DNA from 4 places in the Pantoea sp. F_5 genome. Region 4 is predicted to be linked to each of the others. Evidence: riboswitches for the same ligand, from Rfam matches in the RefSeq annotation. Region 4 holds a riboswitch; each other region holds the start of a gene.

Region 1 (6,019 bases), on a different contig from region 4:
ACCGCATTCATCACATAGCCCAGCTCCATTTCTGGATCGGGCACCGGCAAACGCTCAACGTCAGCGCGGCAGGTCACAGGGTTAGAGAAACGGGGGCCTTCGCCGGTTTCAAAGTAGAGACCCAATCCCATCGCATCCGGAATGGTCAGGATGTCACTGAAGAGGATGGCGGCATCCAGCGGATAACGGCGCAGCGGCTGCAGGGTCACTTCACAGGCCAGCTCGGCGTTTTTACACAGCGACATGAAATCACCCGCCTGGGCGCGTGTCGCTTTGTACTCCGGCAAATAGCGCCCGGCTTGTCGCATCATCCATACCGGCGTGACATCAACTGGCTGACGTAACAGGGCACGCAAATAACGATCGTTCTTCAGTTCACTCATCTCAACACTCTCTCAATAACAGGCGTGTAGTGTAGCACTTTCACGCTTCGGCGCGGCACAGGGCGACGGTATCTTCAATCAGGCGGCGTGCCACGGTGCCTGGCGGTGGCAGTAAAGGCAGCGCATCAAAACGGAACCAGGCGGCATCCAGCAGTTCTTTGCCGTCGTGTTGCAGATCGCCGCTGTCATACTCCGCCATGAACGCTGTCATCAGCGATTGCGGGAAGGGCCACGGCTGGGAGGTCACATAACGGACATTTTTGACGCGGATATTACTCTCTTCCATCACTTCCCGGGCAACGGCCTGCTCCAGCGTCTCGCCGACCTCCACAAAACCGGCCAGCACGGTGTAGACCTTGTTGCGATGGCGGGCATGATTCGCCAGCAGGATTTCATCGCCGCGACGGATAGCCACAATGATGCAGGGCGCGATCTGCGGATAGTAACGCTCACGGCAATGGCTGCAGAGACAGGCAAATTCATGTTTGCTGTGGTGCATCTCATGTCCGCAGTAGCCGCACCAGCGATGAGAGCGGTAGAACTCCGCCAGCTGTACACCGCGACCCACCAGCTGAAACAGCTCCACATCCTGATCGATCAGCTGTCGCACGGAGAACATATCGGCGGAACGCGGCTCACAAATCAGCCAGACTTTTTCGCCCTGCCATTCACCAATGGTCCGGGCCTTACTGCCGGTTAAACCGAATTTTTCGGCGTTTCCGTGGGGTAAATCACCTTGTGGCAACCAAAGTTTCTGTTCATGGCTGACAATCCACCATCCAGCGTCTACGCTTGAGATTTCGCATTGCATTTATTTCGTCATCCTTAGCGTCAACTCGCACGCTGAAGCCCTGATGTTAAGTGTGTAGATAAACAACTATAACTCACATGGAGTTAGATATGCTTAACCAGTTAGACGTCCTGGCTGAACGCGTAGGTGGCAGTAATGAACTGGTCGATTCGTGGCTTGAAGCGCGTCGCCAGCTACTGGTGACCTATTATCACCTGGTCGGTCTTAAACCTAAAAAAGAGGCGCTGACGCGTCTTGATGAGCAGGCACTCGACAACTTCTGTCACGGCCTGGTCGACTATCTTTCTGCCGGCCACTTCAGTATCTATGAGCGCGTGATCAGTGAAATGAGTGGCGACAGCCCGATGATCGCCGCCGCGCAGCTTTACCCTCCGCTGGAGGCAAACACTGAGCGTCTGATGCAGCTGTATGACGGTCACCTGCAGCAGGCGATTGACGATGAGAACTGCATGACCTTCCAGCAGGCTCTCTCTGAAGTGGGCGAAGTGCTGGAATCACGCTTTACGCTGGAAGATAAGCTGATCCAGCTAGCCTGGGATAATCAGCTTGCTACGCCGCCAGTGGCGAATGACAGCCATATCGCCCGCCCGGCTTAATGGTTAACGACGGCAAAGGGCTTGAGATTATCCCGTAGCCCTTTTATGCTGAACAGGTTCTGAGGAACAAACGCTAAAGAAATTTTTCTTATTTATGCGTTGAAATATAGGGTTTTTACGCCAGCGTCTGTTATCAGACACGCGCGTGAAAACCGCTTCTTGTCGGAGTGCCCAGCTGGGCTGAGACCGTTAATTCGGGATCCGCGGAACCTGACCAGGTTAGAACCTGCGTAGGGAACAAGAGTAAAACTTCTCTGTATGCCAGCATGCCTGTGCTGTCTGTACGGTTACTCCTTCCGAACTCCGGACAAGCATCGTTCCCCCTTAACAGGAAGATTGCTATGTCTGACCCAAAAATGTCCCGTCGTGAACAGCGTGCCCAGGCGCAGGAATTTATTAATTCCCTGCAAAGCGGCAGTGCTTTTCCCCAGTCCCGTCGCATCTGGATTACCGGCAGCCGGGAAGATATTCGCGTGCCCATGCGTGAAATCACCCTAAGCCCGACCCATATCGGCGGCAGCAAAGAACAGCCTCTCTATGAGCAAAATGAAGCGGTGCCGGTCTATGATACGGCAGGTGCGTATGGCGATCCCGCGGCACAGATTGATGTGCATCGCGGTCTGGAAAAGCTGCGCGCACACTGGATTGCTGAACGCGACGACAGTGAGCTTCTCGAACAGAACAGCTCGGGCTATACCCAGCAGCGGCTGGCTGACGAGGGGCTGGATCACCTGCGCTTCGATCACCTGCCAACACCGCGCCGCGCCCGTGCAGGCCGCCGTGTCACGCAACTGCACTATGCCCGTCAGGGCATGATTACCCCGGAGATGGAGTTCATCGCCCTGCGGGAAAACATGGGCCGTGAGCGAATCCGCAGTGAGGTGCTGCTGCAACAGCATCCGGGGCACAGTTTTGACGCACATCTGCCAGCCGATATCACACCCGAGTTTGTCCGTCAGGAGGTCGCTGCCGGACGCGCCATTATCCCTGCCAATATTAATCACCCTGAATCGGAACCGATGATCATTGGCCGCAACTTCCTGGTTAAGGTCAACGCCAATATCGGTAACTCGGCAGTTACCTCTTCTATCGAGGAAGAAGTGGAAAAGCTGGTCTGGTCGACTCGCTGGGGTGCCGACACGGTGATGGATCTCTCAACCGGCCGTTATATTCATGAAACGCGCGAATGGATTTTGCGCAACAGCCCGGTGCCCATTGGTACCGTGCCGATCTATCAGGCGCTGGAAAAAGTGAATGGCGTGGCCGAGGCGCTGAACTGGGAAATATTCCGGGACACGCTACTGGAGCAGGCGGAACAGGGCGTCGATTACTTCACTATCCACGCGGGCGTTCTGCTGCGTTATGTTCCGATGACGGCGAAACGTCTCACCGGTATTGTGTCTCGGGGTGGATCGATCATGGCCAAATGGTGCCTGTCCCACCATCAGGAGAGCTTCCTGTATCAGCACTTCCGTGAGATTTGTGAAATCTGCGCCGCTTACGATGTCTCCCTGTCGCTGGGCGATGGCCTTCGTCCGGGTTCGATTCAGGATGCCAACGACGAGGCGCAGTTTGCCGAACTGCGAACCCTGGGTGAACTGACGCGTATTGCCTGGGAGTATGACGTTCAGGTGATGATTGAAGGTCCGGGCCACGTCCCGATGCATATGATCCGCCGTAATATGACCGAACAGCTCGACCTGTGCGATGAAGCCCCCTTCTACACGCTTGGCCCGCTGACCACTGACATCGCGCCCGGCTACGACCACTTCACCTCGGGTATCGGTGCCGCCATGATTGGCTGGTTTGGTTGCGCCATGCTTTGCTACGTCACGCCCAAAGAGCATCTGGGTCTGCCAAATAAAGAGGATGTGAAGCAGGGATTGATCACCTACAAAATCGCGGCGCATGCTGCCGATCTGGCCAAAGGCCACCCCGGTGCGCAGATCCGTGATAACGCTATGTCCAAAGCGCGCTTTGAATTCCGCTGGGAAGATCAGTTTAACCTGGCGCTGGATCCCCATACGGCCAGGGCTATGCATGATGAAACCCTGCCGCAGGAGTCGGGCAAGGTGGCCCATTTCTGCTCAATGTGCGGCCCCAAATTCTGCTCAATGAAAATTTCCCAGGAGGTGCGCGAATTTGCGGCACGCCAGGATGCCCGTGCCGAGCCGGTTGAAGTAGGCATGGCACAGATGTCAGATCGTTTCCGCAGCCGCGGTGGTGAGCTCTATCACCCCGCCGATGCCATTAAGGAGGAGTAACGATGCCCGCATTTCCCGCTACCGTCCCGCGTCTGGGACTTTATCCGGTGGTTGATAGCCCCGAGTGGATCGAACGCCTGCTTGAAATGGGCGTTCGCACGCTGCAGTTGCGCATCAAAGATCAGCCCGATGAGGTCGCCGAACCTGCCATTGCTCAGGCGATTGCGCTGGGTAAACGCTACGACGCGCGTTTATTTATCAATGACTACTGGCAACTGGCCATTAAACATCAGGCTTATGGCGTGCATCTCGGTCAGGAGGATCTGGACGTGGCCGATCTTGCCCGCATTCATCAGGCAGGATTACGACTGGGACTCTCTACCCATGACGATGCGGAACGGGATCGCGCTCTGGCAATCCAGCCCTCTTACATCGCCCTTGGGCATATTTTTCCGACGCAGACTAAAGAAATGCCTTCTGCACCGCAGGGTATTGAGCAGCTGACGCGGCATCTTACCCATCTGTCGCATATTCCCACCGTGGCGATTGGCGGTATTTCGATTGCGCGCGCACCCGAGGTGCTGGCCACCGGTGTGGGCAGTATTGCGGTGGTGAGTGCAATTACTCAGGCAGATGACTGGCGTGCAGCAACGCGCACCCTTCTGGCACTGTCAGGACCAGGCGATTAAGCATTTATGGAACCTGCCGCGCATATTGGCTGCAAAATCGGTAACGCCAGCCTTATTCCGGGAAAGTGCCGCGCAAAGGTGCATGTTGCCGCTGGCGTGATGTGATTCAAAACTTTAACGTGGCATCCGTCAGGTTAAGGTTATCTGACCAGGGCCGGTTCCCTCCTCTTGCCGGCCCTGCTTCTTCTCTTCCCTACGCGAGCGTAGAGGCTGAAGTCTGGGTTTCATGCTGGCACGAGAGCATGGCGCGCTCGACTGCAGCACCCACCAGCGCAAGCGCCCGTTCCGTCTGATCGTTGATCGGCAGCCCGTAGTTCAAACGCAAACAGTTACGGTATTTACCCGATGCTGAAAAAAGTGAGCCCACGGCAATCTGAATTTTTGACTCGCGCAGTTCACGGTTAAGACGGACCGCATCAAACGCTTCGGGAAGTTCTATCCACATCAGAAAACCGCCCTGAGGACGTGAAACGCAGATGCCGCAGGGAAAATAGTGGCGTACCCAGCAGCTAAAGGTTTCATAGTTGCGATGGTAGAGTTGCCGCATCCGGCGCAGATGAGGCTGATAATGGCCCTGACGGATAAACTCGGAGACTGCATGCTGAGGCTGCGTAGCGGTGGAGCCGGTGACAATATATTTCATGTGCAGCACGCGGTCACGGTAGCGGCCTGGAGCAACCCAGCCAACGCGTAAACCTGGCGCCAGCGTTTTCGAAAAGGAGCTGCACAGCAGCACCCGACCATCAAGATCCAGCGCTTTGATGGTGGGCGGGCGCGGATATTCCCAGGCTAACTCACCATAGACATCATCTTCAATCACTGCCGCGTCAAACCGCTGCGCCAGCGCCAGCAAAGCCCGCTTACGCGGCTCAGGCATGATAAATCCCAGCGGATTATTGCAGTTCGGCACAACAACAACCGCTTTAATCGGCCATTGATCAAAGGCCAGCTCCAGCGCTTCCAGACTGATGCCGGTGACTGCATCGGTCGGGATCTCAATGGCCCGAATGCCAAAGCCGCGCAGGGTCTGCATGATGCCGTGAAATGACGGGGACTCTACGGCTATGATATCCCCCGGCTCGCAGACTGCACGTACGGCGACTGATAACGCTTCATGGCAGCCGGTGGTAATCACAATGTCATCCGCGGTGAGCTGGCAGCCGCTGTCTATCGCCAAGCGCGCAACCTGTTGCCGCAAAGCGAGGACACCATAGAGGTTGTCATAATTCAGCAGCGCTATTTCCTGCTTCTGCGCCTGGCGGCTGAACGCTTTCCACAGTGGCTTAAGCGTCGGCTGGGTCAAATCGGGCATGCCACTGCCCAGCTGCAAAACATC
Region 2 (6,019 bases), on a different contig from region 4:
ATGCGCCTGTGCAAATGCCTGCCAGCTCTCTTCAGAATGTGCCTGCAACTCTGCATTTCCCTTCTTCAGTGCCCGCAGAAATTTTTTAATTTTCGCCGAATGCGCCTCATCACGGTTAGCAACGATTATCAGCTCGTCATAGGCCGGCACGCCATAATCCTCGACGTTCCATACCACCGGATCTTTGCCAGCAAGTTTCATTTCCAGTGCTTCGATATTGCGATAGCCGCCAATGACCGCATCAACCTGTCCGGTCATCAGAGCGCTGGTGAGTTGAAAATTGACGTTAACACGCTTTACCTGATCGGCCTTAATGCTGTCATGGCTCAGCATGGTCGCCAGCGTTGCTTCTTCAATGCCGCTGACTGAATAGCCAATGCGTTTTCCTTTTAAATCCGCTGGTTTTTTCACCGCTTTGTCCAGCGTTATCAGCGTATTCAGCGGCGTATTAATCAGCGTGCCCACCCGCACCAGCGGCAGACCCTGGTCGGCGAAGAAATGCAGCTGCGGCTGATACGTTAGCGCTAAGTCCGCCTGCTTAGCGGCCACCAGACGCGGCGGTAGCGCGGGGTCGGAAGGCGGCACAATGTTAACCTCCAGACCCTCAGCGGCAAACGCACCGGTCTGCTGAGCCACCATAATGGGTGCATGATCGGGGTTGATATACCAGTCGAGCACCAGCGTCAGTTTTTCCATCGCCTGAGTCTGCGAGGTTAAGGCAGCGCTGAACAGCAGGACAATCAGGGGCGTTTTAGTCATAGGTTTTCTCATCAGTAGGGTCGTCAGTGTGGCTCGGGAGTCCAGGTAATCAGGCGGCGAAGCAGAAGATCGATAATCAGCCAGAGTGTCAGCGTCATCAGCACCAGAATAAACAGGGCGGCGAAACAGAGGTCGCTCTGCATCCGGGCGTTGGCATTCAGCATCACGTAGCCCAGCCCTTCAGCCGATCCGACCCATTCACCAATGATGGCACCAATCGGCGCGACGGCCGCTGCCATCCGTAAGCCCGAACCCAGGGCAGGCAGTGCGGCTAACAGCCGGACATGACGCAGTTGTGCTATGCGTGAAGCGCCCATCGTGCGAGCCAGATCGAGATAGCCGGGTGTTGCGCGACGCAGGCCATCAAAAAAAGCGGAGGTTACAGGAAAGAAGATCACCAGTACCGCCATCGCGACTTTGGCGCTCATGCCGAAGCCAAACCAGAGGACCAGCAGCGGTGCCAGGGCAAATACCGGTATCGCCTGGCTGGTGATCACCAGCGGCATCATCCAGCGCTGTAACCGCGGCGAAAAGGTCATGCCCAGTGCCAGCATCGCGCCCAGCAGCACGCCGAGCGCCATACCGCTGAGGATTTCAGTCAGGGTAATCAGGCTGTGATGGCTGAGATAGTCAGCGTTGTCCCACAGTGCGCTAGCAACCGCAGCGGGCGAGGGCAGCAGAAAGGCCGGAACGGAAGTGAGTGTGGCGAGCCACCACAGCGCAATCAATCCGGCAGAGAGCATGATTCCACGGCGAAGCGCGGCGAAACGTAATCTCATCCGCCCAGCCTGCTTAGCTGCTTCAGCAAAGTGGCCTGACTCTGGATCACGCTGATGTCGTCTGCTGCCCGTGGTGGCAGGCCCCGGAGTGGCGGGCAGGTATCAATGCCTGCTGCACCCATTACCAGCAGGTGATGACTGAGGCGACAGGCTTCCGCGGCATCATGAGTGATCAGCAGCACGGTATGACCGACCAGCACCTCTGCCGCCAGGGTCTGGATCTGTGTCCGGGTCAGTGCATCCAGCGCGGAGAAAGGCTCATCCATCAGCACAATCGGCTGACGGGTGTAGAGGGTACGCGCCAGCGCTACTCGCTGACGCATCCCGCCCGAAAGCGTCGCGGGTCGCGCACGGGCACAGTGGCTCAGTCCCACCCGTGCCAGCAGATGCTGCGCCAGGTCGCGATCGGCTTTCTTACCTTTCAGACGGCTGGCGAGGCAGACGTTCTGTTCCACCGTCAGCCACGGATAGAGCAAATCCTGTTGCCCCATCCAGGCGATGCGTCCGGCCAGCGGCAGACCATCGCTGCCGTTAATCTGTCCCGAAGTGGGCGGCGTCAGACCGGCAATCACCCGCATCAGGCTGCTTTTACCTACGCCGCTGGCACCCAGCAAAGCGGTAAATGCACCGCCGGCGATATCCAGATTAAGCTCGCTGAACAAGGGCCGCTGATCCAGCGTCAGGCAGAGCTGGCGAACGGAAATACCCGGCGGCACGGCATCATTCAACGGCTTCATGAGCTGACCCGCAGACAGTCAGCGTGATTAAGACCCATCTGCCAGAATGCGGCTTCCAGCCGGGTTGCGGTAGTAAAAATCTCCGACAGTGCGTTGATACGCTGTTCACCGGCGCGCTGCTGGGCCAGGGTTTCAAACAGCAACAGTGAGGAACCTACGCCCGCCAGGTAGGATTCATCGCCGTAATTCTCAATCCATGCGGCGTAAGGATTCCCCTCTAAGCGGGTCGCCGGATCGTCCAGTAGCCTCAGGCCGATTTCTGCATAACCGGCGACGCACGGCATCAGCGCCGTCATCAGCTCCAGCACATCTCCGGTGTGACCCACGTCCAGCACGTAACGGGTATAGTTGATTGTTTCCGTTGCCTCAGGTTCGCCTGCAACCGCCTCTTCGCTGATGCCCCATTGCTGGCAGTAAGCGAGATGCAGCGGCAGTTCGCTGACAATGGCGTTCAGCGATGCCGTCGCGCTGCGTAACGCAGCCGGTTCAGAGAGTTTACTGATCAACAGGCCCCACGCACGGGCGAAGTGCAGCAGGAAAAGATAATCCTGGGTGAGATAGTGGCGGAAAGCGGCGGGTGGCAGCGTACCCTGACCGAGCTGCTGCACAAAATTGTGTCTGACATAATCGTGCCATTGCGTGCCCGCCTGCTGGCGCAGACATCCATAAAAGCCAGTTTTGAAAAGCGGATGTAACATAGGATCTCCAGTAGCAGGGAGATCCGGGCATACGGTCTGGAACAGGGGATAGAGCAGGAGATGAGGCAGAAAAATCTGCCGACCCGTCCCTTCGCTGGCATGACCCAGATCAGGTTCAAAGGGTTCGGCTTGCGCCATCTCAGCCCATTGCAGGACACCCCTCGGAGGCATTCGTTATACGACAATTATTGCCGGAGCACAATGTATGCGTGAGCGTTCAGCTCCGGCACGGCTGATGCGGGACATGTCATTCAGATATGACTTTTATATGACAATGTCACGCAAGATCAGCCCCGTTACTGGCAATCACTTTCTTATACCACCAGAAAGATTTCTTCCGCGTGCGCGCCAGCGTGCCGTTGCCCAGATCGTCGCGGTCAACGTAGACGAAACCGTAGCGCTTGCTCATTTCACCGGTTGAGGCGGCAACCAGATCGATGCAGCCCCAGCTGGTGTAACCCATCACAGGCACGCCATCTTCAATGGCATCGCCCATGGCACGGATATGCTCCCGCAGATAGCTGATGCGATAGTCGTCATTGATCTCGCCATTCGCATCGATTTCATCGCGCGCGCCCAGTCCATTTTCTACCAGGAAAAGCGGCTTCTGATAACGGTCGTACATCATATTCATGGTGATGCGTAAGCCCAGCGGATCGATGCCCCAGCCCCACTCACTGCGTGGCACATGGGGATTGGTCAGGGATTTCACCACATTAGCAGCACTACTGTTCTGCTCGTTCATTTCCGCCGAGGCGCAGCGAGAGGCGTAATAACTGAACGAGACAAAGTCGACGCTATTTTTCAGGATTTCGGCATCGCCGTCAGCGATCTCAAGCGTGACGCCTTTTTCCCGGAACACGCGCGCAGCGTAAGCCGGATAAGCACCGCGTGCCTGCACATCAATGAAAAACAGGTTTTCACGATCCTTCTCCAGCGCTGCCCAGACATCCTCCGGTTTACTGGACCATGGATAGAAGTTGCCCCCTGCAAGCATACAGCCGACCTGATTCGCCGGGTTCACTTCATGCGCGATTCGCGTAACCAGCGCGCTGGCAACCAGCTCATGATGCGCCGCCTGATACTTCACCTGCTCCCTGTTTTCACCCGGCTCGAAGACCAGCCCCGCCCCGGAAAACGGGCTGTGCAGCAGGATGTTAATCTCGTTGAAGGTCAGCCAGTATTTCACCAGGCCATCAAACGCCTCGAAACAGCTGCGGGCATAGCGCGCAAAGAAGTCGACCATTTTGCGATTGCGCCATGAGCCATACTCGGTCACCAGATGCATCGGCACATCGAAATGACAGAGCGTAACCAGCGGTTCGATATTATATTTCCGGCACTCCTCAAAGACCGCGCGGTAAAAAGCGATGCCTTCCGGGTTGGGCGTCAGTTCGTCGCCGTTGGGATAGAGGCGGCTCCAGGCAATGGACGTGCGGAACACGCTGAACCCCATTTCCGCCATTAGTGCGATATCCTCCGGATAGCAGTGATAGAAATCGATGGCATCATGGCTGGGATAAAATTCATCATCACGCAGGGTAAAGCGCTTTTCCAGACCCAGTTTAACCGCCATACGGTGTGGGCCATGCGGGATCATATCGACGGTGGTTAAGCCCTTTCCGCCCTCACGAAAACCGCCTTCACTCTGGTTGGCGGCTAACGCGCCGCCCCATAAAAACCCTTGCGGGAACCTTGACTCAGACATGCAATCCTCTTTTCCGGGTCAGCGTGACCCTTTCCTTTAGTGGCTATTAATCGCGTTGGTGTGTTCAGTAACTGGCGCAGATTGCGCGGCGGTCGCGGATTCGGATTTGGTTTCAGTTTCCGCTTCAGGAATATCGTCAAACCCTAACAGCAGCGTCAGCACAAATGACAGCACGACAGACAACACCATGACGGCACCGACCCAGACGATACTCATGCGATTGCTGGGGTCAAAAAACTGGACGCTGGTAAACAGGCCGGGAGAGGCCATTGAGTGGCTGGCCAGCCCGCCAATGCCCGCGACTGCGCCGCAGATAAAACCGCTGATCAGACAGGCGATCAGCGGACGTTTCAGACGAACCGCCACACCATACAGCGCCGGTTCAGAAATACCGGCGATAATGGCTGAAGCCGCCGCTGCCAGCGCCGTCTGGCGCAGTTCACGGTTTTTTGTGCGAAACGCCACCGCCAGCGACGACCCGCCCAGCGACAGGTTGGCACCAATCTCTGACGGCATGACCATGCCCTCTTTGCCGGTTTCGGCAATGGTCTGGATGATGGTAGGCGTGAACACACGATGCATCCCGGTCATCACCAGCAGCGGCCAGATGGCACCCATAATCGCGACGGAAAGCCAGCCAAGATAGCCATGCACGGTGTAAACCAGCGCCGAAATTCCGCTGCCGATCCAGATGCCGATCGGGCCAATCAGCACAATCGCAATAGGGGCAGCAATCAGCACAATCAGCATCGGTTTCAGGAAGTTTTTCGTAACGGCGGGTGTAATACGGTCTACGCCGCGCTCAATGTGGGAGAGAATCCAGGTCATCACCAGTGCCGGGATCACCGTGTAGGTATATTTCACCGCGGTGACCGGAATGAAGGCGAACTCGACCGGCTGACCCTGCGCCGCTTTTGCCATCAGATCAACAAAATTGGGGTGAACCAGGACACCCGCAATGGCGATTGCCAGCGACATATTGGTTTTGAATTTCAGCGCCGCAGAGGCGGCCACCATAATCGGCAGGAAGAAGAATGCGCCGTCGCCAATCACGTTGAGGATCACCAGCGTTGACGAGCCTTTCTCAAACACGCCAGCCATATCCAGGATCATCGCCAGCAACTTCACCATGGAACCGCCAATAATCGCCGGGATCAGCGGCGACATGGTACCCACCAGCGCATCCAGAATGCCCGCGCCGATGCCTCGCAGGGTAATTTTGCGCTTCACCGGTTCAGTGGTTACCCCACCGGGCGATCCCAGTGCCAGTACCGCCTGATAAGCCTGAGAAACATTATTACCAATGATCACCTGGCACTGCGTGTCGTTGTGTACCAC
Region 3 (6,019 bases), on a different contig from region 4:
ATCCCCATGCGACCTACATCCGTGCCGCGCAGCTGCTGAATGAGCTGGAAGTTGGCTATCTCTCGATTGCTGAAGCAGACTGGGATAATAGCCCGGATATGCCAGAAAGTTTCCGCGTTGCACTGCGCGATACATTTCGTTCTCCGATCATCTATTCTGGTCGCTACACCGCGGAAAAAGCACAGCGTATGCTGGATAACGGCTGGGGTGACCTGGTGGGTTTTGGCCGCGCGTTTATTGCGAATCCCGATTTGCCGGCACGCATTAAAGCAGGTTATCCGCTGAATCCCGTTGATCACGCCTCCCTGTATGGTGGCACTGAGAAAGGCTATACTGACTATCCTGTTTTTCAATCCTGATCTTATGTGAGGCGGCATGTCCCCCGAAAATGCCCTGAAGTTACTGTCCAACCCGACCCGAGTGGCAGTGCTGAAGTGGCTTAAAAATCCTGACGAAGCGTTTGCGGGCTATTCGCAGCTCTATCCCTTCGCTCAGTATGGCGTCTGTGCCACCCTGATCCAGGACAAGGCGGGCTTATCACAGCCCGCTACCTCGTTATGTCTGAAAGCCCTGCACAATGCGGGACTGGTCGAAGCCAGCAAAGTCGGGAAGTGGACCTATTATCGCCGCGCTGAACCGCGTATTCGTGAAATAACCGACGTGGTGACACAATCGCTGCAGGCGCTTTAGGGCACTTGCAGTATTAGCATTTTTCTCTTTCCTCATCTGCGAATGCAGAGTGTTTGCACTCAGAGCAAGAGTCTGCACATATCCCCCGAATTTCTGACTCGTCTTCATGCACGCGGCTTGACGAAGCTGCCCGCTTAACTTACAACTAAAGCCGTCAGGGGAGTCTCGCCAGAGAGACTGAGAGGCTAATAGCGCAGCGCGCGGCTTAGCGACCCTTAGAACCTGACCCAGTTGATACTGGCGTAGGAAGACGGGTATCACATCCGATACTTGCCGCAGGCGCGCGTTCGCGACGCCTTTGCCTATTCCCTCTGTATCACGGGTCTTCGTTAACCGATAACGAGGCCAAAGTGAAACATCTCATTCTTAATCACTCTCTTCCTCTCCGGTGGACACCATGAGCCGCTGGTCGGTGCTCGGCAGCGGCGTTGCCGGGCTGTGTGTCGCCACACTGCTCAGGGAGCGGGGAGAAACCGTTGAAGTCATTACGCAGCCTGACTGTCGTGCAGCCTCACACTGGGCGGGGGGCATGCTTGCGCCCTGGTGCGAAGCAGAAAGCGCGCCGCCACAGGTGATCGAATGGGGCCAGCATGCGTCGAGCTGGTGGGCGAAACGCGTTGATGGCGTGGAGCAGCAGGGCACACTGGTGGTAGCGCCGCCGCGAGACAGTCGCGAACTGACCCGCTTCGCCAGCATGACGGAGCAGCATCGGTGGGTCGCGCCCGGTGACATCGAACCGGCGCTGGAAAATCGCTTTGCCCGCGGCCTGTTCTTTGCCGCAGAGGCGCATCTTGATCCGCGCCGCGCACTGCAGCAACTGCGCGTCACACTGCAGGAGGCTGGCGTACCCTTTCACAGCGGTAAACCTGGCGGCAAAATCATCGACTGCCGCGGCATCCATGCTCTTGATAAGCAGCCCGCTCTGCGCGCCGTGCGGGGCGAAATGCTGATCCTGCACACGCATGACGTTCAGCTCTCCCGTCCGGTCCGTCTGCTGCATCCGCGCTTTCCCTGCTATCTGGTGCCGCGTGCCGGAGACCACTTCATGCTCGGAGCCACCATGGTCGAAAGTCACGACAGCAGCCCGATCAGCGCCAGGGCGATGATGGAGCTGCTGAGCGCGGCTTACAGTCTGCATCCGGCACTGGCGGAAGCGCGCATCGTGGAGAGTGGCACCGGTCTGCGTCCCGCCTACTGCCAGAATCTGCCGGAGGTCCGCTATGAAAATGGCCGTTTCTCGTTAAACGGGCTCTACCGCCACGGCTTTTTACTGGCCCCGATTATGGCTGAAAAACTCATGCTGCAACTCACTCAGGAGATGACTCATGCGAGTTCAACTTAATGGACGCACGATTGAAACCAGCGCAATGACGCTGGCTGAACTTATGGCGGAGCAGCAGATCGACCCGCGTACCGTCGCCACGGCGCTGAACGGTGAGTTTGTGCCTCGCAGCCGTTATGCCAGCCAGCAGCTTGAGGCGGGCAACCAGCTGGAAATCCTGTCACCGATGCAGGGAGGTTAACCATGTTCTATCAATTTGCCCCGCAATCACGCTTTCTGCTCGGCACCGCCGGATATCCGTCACCAGACGTTCTGCATCAGGCTATTGACGCATCAGGTGCGGAGATCATTACCGTCAGCCTTCGTCGTGAAGGCAGCGAAGGCGGTGCGTTTCGCACGCTGTTGCAGCAGCTCAACAAACGGATTCTGCCGAATACCGCAGGCTGCCATACGGTGAAAGAGGCGGTAACGACGGCGCAGATGGCGCGTGAACTTTTCGACACGCCGTGGATTAAGCTGGAAGTGATTGGTCATGCCGATACGCTGCAACCCGATCCCTTTGCGCTGGTGGAAGCCGCGCGGATCCTCTGCGCTGACGGCTTCCAGGTGTTTCCCTACACCACCGAAGATCTGATTGTTGGCGAGAAACTGCTGGAAGCGGGTTGTGAAGTGCTGATGCCCTGGGGCGCACCAATTGGTTCCGGTCAGGGGTTGCGCAATATCGAAGGGCTGCGTGCCATGCGGGCGTGGTTTAAAGATGTGCCGCTGATTATTGATGCGGGCATCGGTGCGCCGGGTCAGGCGGCGCAGGCGATGGAGATGGGTTTTGATGGCGTGCTGCTTAACACGGCGGTGGCGAAAGCGCGCGATCCGGTGCGGATGGCGGGTGCCTTTGCTGCCGCGATCCACGGCGGGCACGAGGCGTTTCAGGCAGGATTGATGGAGCAGCGCGATATGGCGTCAGCCTCAACCCCCATTTTTGGTCTGGCAGAGTTCAGTTAAGGAGCAACGATGACGCGTTATCAGCGACAGACCATGTTGCCGGAGATTGGTGAAGCGGGGCAACAACGCCTGAGCAGGGCAAGGGTGCTGGTGGTGGGCGCGGGCGGACTCAGCGCGACGCTGCTGCCATTGCTGGCTGGCGCGGGCGTGGGGTTTATTCGGCTTTACGATGGCGATCGGATTGAGCTGCACAACCTCCACCGGCAGACGCTGTTTGGCATCGGAGATGTGGGCCAGCCAAAAGCAATCTGCGCGCAGCGCGCGCTGGCGCAGCGAAATCCTGACTGCCACGTTGAGGCGCATCCCCAGATGTTGAGCGCCAGTCAGCTGCCGCAGGCGCTGGAGGGGATCGATCTGGTGGTGGATGCGGCGGATAACTTCGCCATCACCTATCAACTCTCCGACGCCTGCTCTCCGCGCGGTCTGCCGCTGATCTGCGCCTCGGTGCTGGGTCGTAAAGGTTACGTCGGTGGATTCTGCGGCGGTGCGCCTGGCTATCGTGCGCTGTTTCCTCAGTTGCCGAAGGCGTCGGGTAACTGCAACACGGCTGGTGTAATGGGGCCTGCGGTAGCAACGCTGGGCGCGATGCAGGCGCAGATGGTGCTGAGCGTATTGCTAAAACTGACCCCGTCGCCGCTCGGCTGCATGATCCACTGCGACTTTGTGGACTGGCACATCAGGCAATTCCGCTTTGATAATGCGCCTGAACCTGACGCACCGGGCATCCCGTTCATCGATAAGCTGATGCTCAGTGAGGACGATTGCATTGTGGAACTGCGCAGTCCCGAAGAAGCGCCGGTCAGTGTGGCCGAACGGGTGCTACGCATTCTGCCGCAGCAGATAGCGGCCTGGCAGCCGCCGTCCGATCGGCGCGTGGTGCTGGTGTGTGCCAGTGGAATGCGTGCAGCTCAGGCGGCAGAGAACCTTGCCGCACGGGGGATCACGCGGATGGCGCTGATGGCGGCAAACACGCTGTAGCCTGCCGGTTTACACAATTTCGACCAGCTGGAACGTCTCGAAAATCAGCTCCATTTCCTTATGGAAATAGCCTTCACGTTCAAAGTAACGCTGATGTTCCTGCCGCCAGTGGTCGAGGCTGAGATCGCCTTCACCCTCCAGCATCGCCATCTCAGGCGTGACGCGGTCAAAGCGCGTCAGGAACAGTCCGGTGGTGCGAATCACGCAGACGGGCCGTTTTTCGCCGTTCAGAACAAGGGTGTAGCCGCCCGGCTGAGGCAGGACTTCCTGATCCTGCCAGCTCTGTAACGAACCGCAGGAGGCGACTTTCTTGCCGGCAATAATCAGCGTTGCCAGTTCGTTAGCTAATTCCGGGGAATCACCGAATGCATCTGTGGATGCACCCGGATATTTGTCCTGCAGTTGTTCCTGCGTCATCGACATCCGCAAATCCTTAATGAAATAAGCGCCTGACCGGGATAAATGCAGGTCAGCGTCGCCGTTAAGATAAAGCAGCAGCGGTTGACATGCTGCCAGGAGCGTTACAGCTTACCCGGCCTGCTCATGGGAAAACAGGCTCAATTATCAGGATATTGGGTTTGGGTGTTTGCTGGATCGCAAAGGAGAGGCATACTCTGGCGCGGCCAGCCACAGCCGCGCGCAAAAACTAACGCCTCAGAAAGCTCGCCCAGTGTTCAATGTCGTCACCGCTACTGATATCGGGCTGCACCAGACCATTCACCATAAAGGTCGGTGAAACATGAATACCATTCTGGCGGGCATATTTGCAGTGCCATTTAATCGCGTTCTGCAGATCGGGCTGATCAAACGCGGCGCTGGCATCTACGCCGCTGTACTCTCTGAGGCGGGCCAGAATCTGGTTCGGCGTTGCATCGCGATTCGGGCCGGTACAGTGATCGGTGAACTCAAACTCTTCGCGATGATCGGCGACTGCCTGCATTACCTTCTTTGCCGCCTCTTTACTGTCGCTGGCGGCGGCAAGGATGTAACGCACAATCACGCCGGAATAGAGGTGCCACGGCTGTGATTGCAGACGAATCTTCAGGGTCATCTTCTCTTCACCCACATGCGCCAGTAAGGCGTCGAATTTATTGAACGCGCGAACCGAAAAAGGGCAGGTAGGTTCCAGAAAGACTTCAAAGATTGCGGGACCGTGGCCCCAGATCAGGATATCAGCATGCTGACTCATCAAAAACTCCTTAACGATAAACGGAACGGGAAGTGTCATTACCCTGGCAAATCCTCATCACATCAGCCAGTTGAGAATCAGCCGTAATTGTTACAAAAAACAGCAGTCAGCAGCTGAGACGTGCGTAACAGGCGACAGCCAGAGCCATTAATCGTTAGAATTATCGGCCTTGGCATGCTCAACAGCTGGATCTGCATCGTCCACTGCAAGCAGCTATAGTTATCTGCAGAATTTGCTCGCCCGAATGATGAAGCCATTTCTGCTGTTTGCCTGCTGATCGTCTGCCTGGGGCCGATAAGCGTTAGAAGAGGTTAATTTTGCATACTGATCTTACCTGGAAAATTCTCCATCGCGTCATTAACAAGACAATCTCTGACATGCTGGATGATCAGCAGAGTATTGACGTGTTATCACTGCGCGCCCGGCTGCATGAGCTGGCTGAAAAAGAGGAGGATGAGGTCATGGTGCTCTGTTACTGGCAGGCGAGTAAAATTCTGCTTCGACTTCCCACCACGGTGACAGCCAGTCAGTTGATGGTTGCCGCACGTCACGCTTTTCGCACGCCAATGGATCATGATCGGCTTTAGGGTGAGGACTGACCCGCGCCAGGATATATCCGCACTGAGATCGAAGCGTCAGACCCTGATCAACGCTCATTCAACATGATTATTCCTGCGTTGCTTTACTGACCATTCAGCAATTTGTTCTCATTCTGGGGTCAGTAAATATCAACCGTTAATAAGAGTTGTCTTTAAAGTAAAAAATATCACCTCATAAATGAAGTGTAAATTTTTTAGTTAATTATTCTCGCAGGCTGAAATTGATTCTAATCAAGAAATGTGTCGGTAAATCTCGTCTGTTTAAGTAACTCAACAGCC
Region 4 (6,019 bases):
GACGGTCACGGCGGGCGATAAAGTCTATCCGTTTGAACTCGACAGCTTCCGCCGCCACTGCATGATCAACGGCCTCGACAGCATCGGTCTGACGCTGCAGCATGAAGCGTCTATTTCGCAGTATGAGCAGAATCAGCCCGCATTCCTGCGCTGATTGCGTTAAAGAAGGCCTAATCAGGCAGCAACGATTAAGTTTAACGCGCAGGGAACACGGGCAGAGGAGGAAAGCGTCCCGCGCCATGGACGGCGCGGGCCGAGCGGCCAGGGATTGGCTTAAGCGACTTTCCGATCTGACCGTGTTCCCTGAGCAGGCTCGATATCACAGATGGCTGGGCCAGATTTTTTGAGTAACTTCAAATAAGGGCGACATCCGGTCGCCCTTCTCTTTTATACGTCGCGCACCCGCGCCGACATCACCAGCGCCACAATCGCCAGCCCGAATGCCAGCCAGTAAACCGCCTCATGCCCCAGCCGCTCACTCAGCGTTCCCTGAATCACCCCGGCCAGAATCATGCCGGTCGAGATCGAGTTAGTGAACATTGTGGTCGCCGCGCCGGGCCGCCCGGGCATCAGATCCTGGAACCACAGCATGCCGATACCCGCAATAATCCCGACAAATACCGCGTTAAACAGCTGCAATACCATCAGCGAGGTGCGGGAATTGAACAGCACCAGCCCCAGATAAAACAGGACGCCGGCGGCTACCGCAATCAGCATTAACCTGCGCTTACCGATGCGACGCGCGTAATGTCCCGCCAGCAGCATCACCGGAATCTCCAGCCCGGCCGCCGTCCCCATCAGCAGACCGGCCAGCTTCTCCGGCAGCCCCAGCGTGGTGCTGATATAGAGCGGCATATCGATGATATACATCGTGTTGCAGGTCCACATCACGACGGAGGCGATGAAGAGCAACCGCACATCCCGATCGCGCCAGCCGCTTATCGGTAGCCCGCCGCTTTGCATCAGCGGCTGCGTGCGTGGCACAGACGGCAGCGTGAACCAGACCAGCAGGATACAGATCAGAAACAGTGCGGCAGCCACCATAAACAGCGTCACAAAACCGTAGTTCAGCGCCAGCGCGAAGGACAGCGGTGGCCCGATTACCCACGCCAGCGACAGCTGCGCACGCATCACCGAACTGAACATCACCGCTTCACGCGCTGACTGATCGGCATACTCCCGCGCCAGCGCAAACAGCTGAGGCATAGAGACGCTGGCCAGCGCCGACAGCAGCACACCCAGCGTCAGCAGGGTCAGATAGTGGCGGGTAAAGGCAAACAGCAGCGCATTCACCAGCGCCATCAGGCAGCAAAAGAGAATGATATGACGACGATCGCCGACGCTGTCTGAGCGCTTAGCCACCAGCATACTCACCACGATACCGGCCACCGCATTGATGGTAAAAAACAGCCCGACCCAGAAGGGCCGCGCCTGCACCTCGCGCGTCAGAAACAGGCTGAGCGTCGGTGCCTGTAATGCGCCCGCGATACCCAGCATGAACGAGGCGACCATAAAAGCGAGGTAAACCGGATTGATGCGGCGCTGCCGCGTTAACAGCGATTTCATAGCGAAATCCCTTTCAGAACAAACAGAGGGGAAAAAGAAGGGTAGACGATACCGCGCAACATGAAAAAAGCCAGCAGAGATCATCTGCTGGCGGTGTAAATGCACCCTACTCAGAAAAGCACTCCACTGAACAGCGAAGTGAGGGTCGAACGCCATTCATTGCTGAATGCCTCCCGCTCTTCCCATAGCGCAAAGTTTGCTCTTAAAATGAGGTAGAAAAAACAGAGCGCTTTTTACCAGGAGTTCCCCTTTTATGTCATCATCACGTCTGAAGCAGCAGTTCATTCGCCTGTGGCAGAGCTGCAAGGGGCAATCGCAGGAGATTACCCTCAATGAACTGGCTGATCTGCTGCATTGCTCCCGACGTCATATGCGTAATCTGCTCAACCGGATGCAGGCTGCTGGCTGGCTGATCTGGCAGGCGGAAGCCGGGCGCGGCAGACGTTCGCAGCTCTCCTTCTGCTATACCGGCCTGGCGTTGCAGCAGCAGCGTGCTGAGGATCTGCTGGAACAGGATCGCATCGATCAACTGGTCCAGCTGGTGGGCGATAAAAACCAGGTGCGGCAGATGATTGGGGCGCACCTGGGACGCAGTTTCCGCCAGGGCAAGCATATCCTGCGGGTGCTCTACTATCGTCCGCTGCTTAACCTGCTACCCGGTTCAGCACTGCGGCGCTCGGAAACGCATATTGCCCGCCAGATTTTTAATGGCCTGACCCGGATAAATGAGGAAAACGGGGAAATCGAGCCTGATATTGCACACCACTGGCAGCAGACCTCTCCGCTTCACTGGCGTTTCTTTGTGCGTCCGGCGATTCGCTTCCATCACGGCAGAGAACTGGAGATGGAGGATGTGCTCGCCACGCTGGAGCGTCAGCGCTCCCATCCTCTCTTTTGCCATATAGAGCAGATTGACTCACCTGCCCCCTGGACGCTGGACATTCGTTTAAGCCAGCCTGACGAGGGTTTACCCTGGCTGCTGGGCAGCGTCAGTGCGATGATCCTGCCGCGCGAATGGCCGACGCTGCGGGATTTTGCCCGCCAGCCGGTTGGCACGGGTCCTTACCGGGTGATACGCAATCAGGAGAGCCAGCTGAAGATCGAAGCGTTTGATGACTACTTCGGGTTTCGCGCCCTGATTGACGATGTCTCTATCTGGGTACTGCCCGACATCAGCGATGAACTGGTCTATGCCGGTGTCCGTCTGCAGGGTGACAGCATTGATGAGATTCAGGAGGAGAGCCGCCTTGAAGAGGGCTGCTACTATCTGCTGTTCGATCAGCGTTCAGAGCAGGGTCGCAACGAGGCGGTACGGCGCTGGGTCAGTTACCTCTTTAACCCCATCGCTCTGCTCAATCATGCCGGTGTTGGTTATCAGCGTTACTGGTTTCCGGCGTATGGCCTGCTGCCGCGCTGGCATCACCGGCGCGACCTGACGCCAGTGGAAAAACCGCCCGGCTTAACCCACCTGACGCTGACCTGGTACAGCCAGCACGTGGAGCATGAAGGCATCGCTAATGCGCTGCGTCCGCTGCTGGCAGCGCATGGCGTCACGCTGGAGACCCGTGAGATTAGCTACGAAAGCTGGTATCAGGGCGACGCGGAAAGTGATATCTGGCTGGGCAGCGTAAACTTCACCCTGCCGCTGAATTATTCGCTGTTCGCGCAGCTTTATGAGATTCCGCTACTGCATCACTGTTTGCCGATCGACTGGCACGGCGATGCGGCCCGCTGGCGCGAGAAAACCCTGCCGCTGGCCGAATGGAGCAAACAGCTGGTTGAAGAAGCCGGTCTGCATCCGCTGTTTCACCACTGGCTGCTGCTGGAAGGCCAGCGCAGTATGCGCGGTGTGCGGATGAATACCCTGGGCTGGTTTGATTTTAAATCAGCCTGGTTTGCGCCACCGGCGCTGTGACGCTTTCGCCCTGGCGCTGAAATGACTAGAATGTGATGTTCTCAACGGGGTGCGGCCTGCCACAAGCAAGCCGCTGAGAGAGACCCGTCGAACCTGATTCGGTTAATACCGACGTAGGGATTTGAGAGGCCTCTGTGCTCAGATCCTTTGCGACTCATCCCCTATTCTCCTGAAGGAGCGCAAAGTGTTAAACAAAGTTCTGCCGGTGCTGCTGTTACTCTCCGCCCCCGTTCTGGCGGCTAAGCCGGTTCTCACGGTCTACACCTACGACTCCTTCTCCGCCGACTGGGGCCCTGGCCCGGCGGTTAAAAAAGCCTTTGAAGCCCAGTGCAACTGCGCGCTTAAATTCGTCACGCTGGAAGATGGCGTCTCGCTGCTGAACCGCGTCCGCATGGAAGGCAAAAACAGTAAAGCGGATGTGGTGCTGGGGCTGGATAACAATCTGGTGCAGGCCGCGCAGAAAACCGGCCTGTTTGCCGAAAGTCAGGTCGACACCTCGACATTAAAACTGCCCGATGACTGGCACAACACCACCTTCGTGCCGTTCGATTATGGCTACTTCGCCTTTGTCTATGATAAAACCCGGCTGAAAAATCCGCCAGAAAGCCTGAAAGCGCTGGTCGACAGTCCGGAGAAGTGGCGGGTGATCTACGAAGATCCCCGCACCAGCACGCCCGGCTTAGGTCTGCTGCTGTGGATGCAGAAGGTCTATGGCGATCAGGCTCCTCAGGCCTGGCAAAAGCTGGCGCAGAAAACCGTGACGGTGACGAAGGGCTGGAGTGAAGCCTATGGCCTGTTCCTCAAGGGCGAAGGCGATCTGGTGCTGAGCTACACCACCTCACCGGCTTATCACATCATCGAAGAGAAGAAAGAGAACTACGCTGCCGCGTCCTTTGCCGAAGGACACTATCTGCAGGTTGAAGTGGCCGCGCAGTTAGCCAGCAGCAAACAGCCAGCGCTGGCGCAGCAGTTCATGACGTTTATGGTTTCGCCTGCGTTCCAGCGCACCATCCCCACCGGCAACTGGATGTACCCGGTGATCGACACGCCACTGCCTGCCGGTTTCGCGGCGCTTACTGTGCCTTCTACCGCCCTGCAGTTCTCGCCGGAAGAGGTTGCCAGCCAGCGCTCGGGCTGGATTAGCCAGTGGCAACGCGCCGTCAGCCGCTGATGCCGCGCTGGCTGATTCCCGGTTCCCTCGCCACAGCGTTATTGACACTTGTGGCGTTTCTGGCCTTCGGCGCACTATGGCGCGCCGCGCCGGACACGGACTTACGTGGCGTGCTGCAGGATGACTACCTGCATCACGTTATCGCGTTCTCTTTCGCTCAGGCGCTGCTCTCCGCCCTGCTGTCGCTGCTGCCTGCAGTGCCGCTGGCGCGGGCGCTCTATCGACGTCGTTTCCCAGGCCGCCAGCTGCTGCTGCGCCTGTGTGCCATGACGCTGGTGCTGCCGGTACTGGTCGCGGTGTTTGGGCTGCTGACCGTCTACGGTAGCAATGGCTGGCTGGCGTATCTGTGCCAGCTGCTCGGCATCGGTTATTACTTCTCGCCCTATGGCCTGTCGGGCATCTTGCTGGCGCACGTCTTCTTTAACCTGCCGCTGGCGACCCGCCTGATGTTGCAGGCGCTGGAGAGCATCCCGGCGGAACAGCGTCAGCTGGCGGCACAGCTCGACCTGCGCGGCTGGCACCATTTTCGTCTGCTGGAGTGGCCGTGGCTGCGGCGTCAGCTGCTGCCGACCGGCGCGCTGATCTTTATGCTCTGTTTCGCCAGCTTTGCCACCGTGCTGTCGCTGGGCGGCGGTCCGCAGGCCACCACCATTGAGCTGGCGATATTCCAGGCGCTGAGTTATGACTACGATCCCGGACGTGCGGCGCTGCTGGCGCTGATCCAGCTCGGCTGCTGTCTGACGCTGGTGCTACTCAGCCAGCGCTTCAGCAAAGCGATTCCCGCGGGAACCAGCCAGCTGAACGGCTGGCGCGATCCGCAGGATTCCCGTGCGGCACAGCTGATGGATGCGCTGCTGATCGGGCTGGCGCTGATCCTGCTGCTGCCTCCGCTGGCGGCGGTCATCGTCGATGGTCTGCACGGTGGAGTGCGAGGCGCGCTGGCACAGCCTGCACTATGGCAGGCCACTTTGACTTCATTGCGCATCGCCATCGGTGCCGGTCTGATCTGTGTGGTGCTGACCATGATGCTGCTGTGGAGCAGTCGGGAACTGCGTCTGCGTCAGCGTCCGGCGGCGGCACAGTTGATCGACACCAGCGGCATGCTGATACTGGCGATGCCAGGCATTGTGCTCGCCACCGGCTTTTTCCTGTTGTTCAACGCCACCATCGGCCTGCCCGAGTCGGCCGACGGGCTGGTGATCTTTACCAATGCGCTAATCGCTATTCCCTATGCGCTGAAAGTGCTGGAAAATCCGATGCGGGATGTCGCAGAGCGCTATGGCAGACTCTGCGATTCTCTGGATATCCACGGCTGGAACCGTCTGCGGCTGATTGAGCTGCGGGCGCTGAAGCGTCCGCTGGCTCAG

Evidence for each region. A riboswitch is a leader RNA that binds a small molecule or an ion and turns the genes downstream of it on or off. The one in region 4 is predicted to bind thiamine pyrophosphate.
Region 1: it holds a riboswitch for thiamine pyrophosphate, as region 4 does, so the genes downstream of both, thiC (phosphomethylpyrimidine synthase ThiC) here and thiB (thiamine ABC transporter substrate binding subunit) in region 4, are expected to answer to the same signal.
Region 2: it holds a riboswitch for thiamine pyrophosphate, as region 4 does, so the genes downstream of both, tenA (thiaminase II) here and thiB (thiamine ABC transporter substrate binding subunit) in region 4, are expected to answer to the same signal.
Region 3: it holds a riboswitch for thiamine pyrophosphate, as region 4 does, so the genes downstream of both, F3I44_RS18515 (FAD-dependent oxidoreductase) here and thiB (thiamine ABC transporter substrate binding subunit) in region 4, are expected to answer to the same signal.

What each region holds. Positions count from the first base shown of each region.
Region 1 is NZ_VWUO01000031.1:6,784-12,802, forward strand. Features, by position in the region: gene hemE (uroporphyrinogen decarboxylase) at 1-383, opposite strand, end outside; gene nudC (NAD(+) diphosphatase) at 424-1,194, opposite strand; gene rsd (sigma D regulator) at 1,284-1,790, shown strand; TPP riboswitch at 1,944-2,044, shown strand; gene thiC (phosphomethylpyrimidine synthase ThiC) at 2,132-4,054, shown strand; gene thiE (thiamine phosphate synthase) at 4,057-4,683, shown strand; gene F3I44_RS23085 (PLP-dependent aminotransferase family protein) at 4,877-6,019, opposite strand, start outside.
Region 2 is NZ_VWUO01000010.1:144,502-150,520, reverse strand. Features, by position in the region: gene F3I44_RS14985 (ABC transporter substrate-binding protein) at 1-759, opposite strand, end outside; gene F3I44_RS14980 (ABC transporter permease) at 783-1,538, opposite strand; gene F3I44_RS14975 (ABC transporter ATP-binding protein) at 1,535-2,275, opposite strand; gene tenA (thiaminase II) at 2,272-2,973, opposite strand; TPP riboswitch at 3,043-3,145, opposite strand; gene F3I44_RS14965 (6-phospho-beta-glucosidase) at 3,251-4,681, opposite strand; gene ascF (PTS cellobiose/arbutin/salicin transporter subunit IIBC) at 4,718-6,019, opposite strand, start outside.
Region 3 is NZ_VWUO01000016.1:40,981-46,999, reverse strand. Features, by position in the region: gene F3I44_RS18525 (alkene reductase) at 1-359, shown strand, start outside; gene F3I44_RS18520 (helix-turn-helix transcriptional regulator) at 376-690, shown strand; TPP riboswitch at 837-956, shown strand; gene F3I44_RS18515 (FAD-dependent oxidoreductase) at 1,088-2,032, shown strand; gene thiS (sulfur carrier protein ThiS) at 2,016-2,213, shown strand; gene F3I44_RS18505 (thiazole synthase) at 2,216-2,974, shown strand; gene F3I44_RS18500 (HesA/MoeB/ThiF family protein) at 2,984-3,952, shown strand; gene F3I44_RS18495 (ASCH domain-containing protein) at 3,962-4,375, opposite strand; gene F3I44_RS18490 (thioredoxin domain-containing protein) at 4,599-5,141, opposite strand; gene F3I44_RS18485 (hypothetical protein) at 5,459-5,728, shown strand.
Region 4 is NZ_VWUO01000005.1:141,692-147,710, forward strand. Features, by position in the region: gene leuD (3-isopropylmalate dehydratase small subunit) at 1-154, shown strand, start outside; gene F3I44_RS08930 (MFS transporter) at 388-1,566, opposite strand; gene sgrR (HTH-type transcriptional regulator SgrR) at 1,820-3,481, shown strand; TPP riboswitch at 3,517-3,619, shown strand; gene thiB (thiamine ABC transporter substrate binding subunit) at 3,666-4,652, shown strand; gene thiP (thiamine/thiamine pyrophosphate ABC transporter permease ThiP) at 4,628-6,019, shown strand, end outside.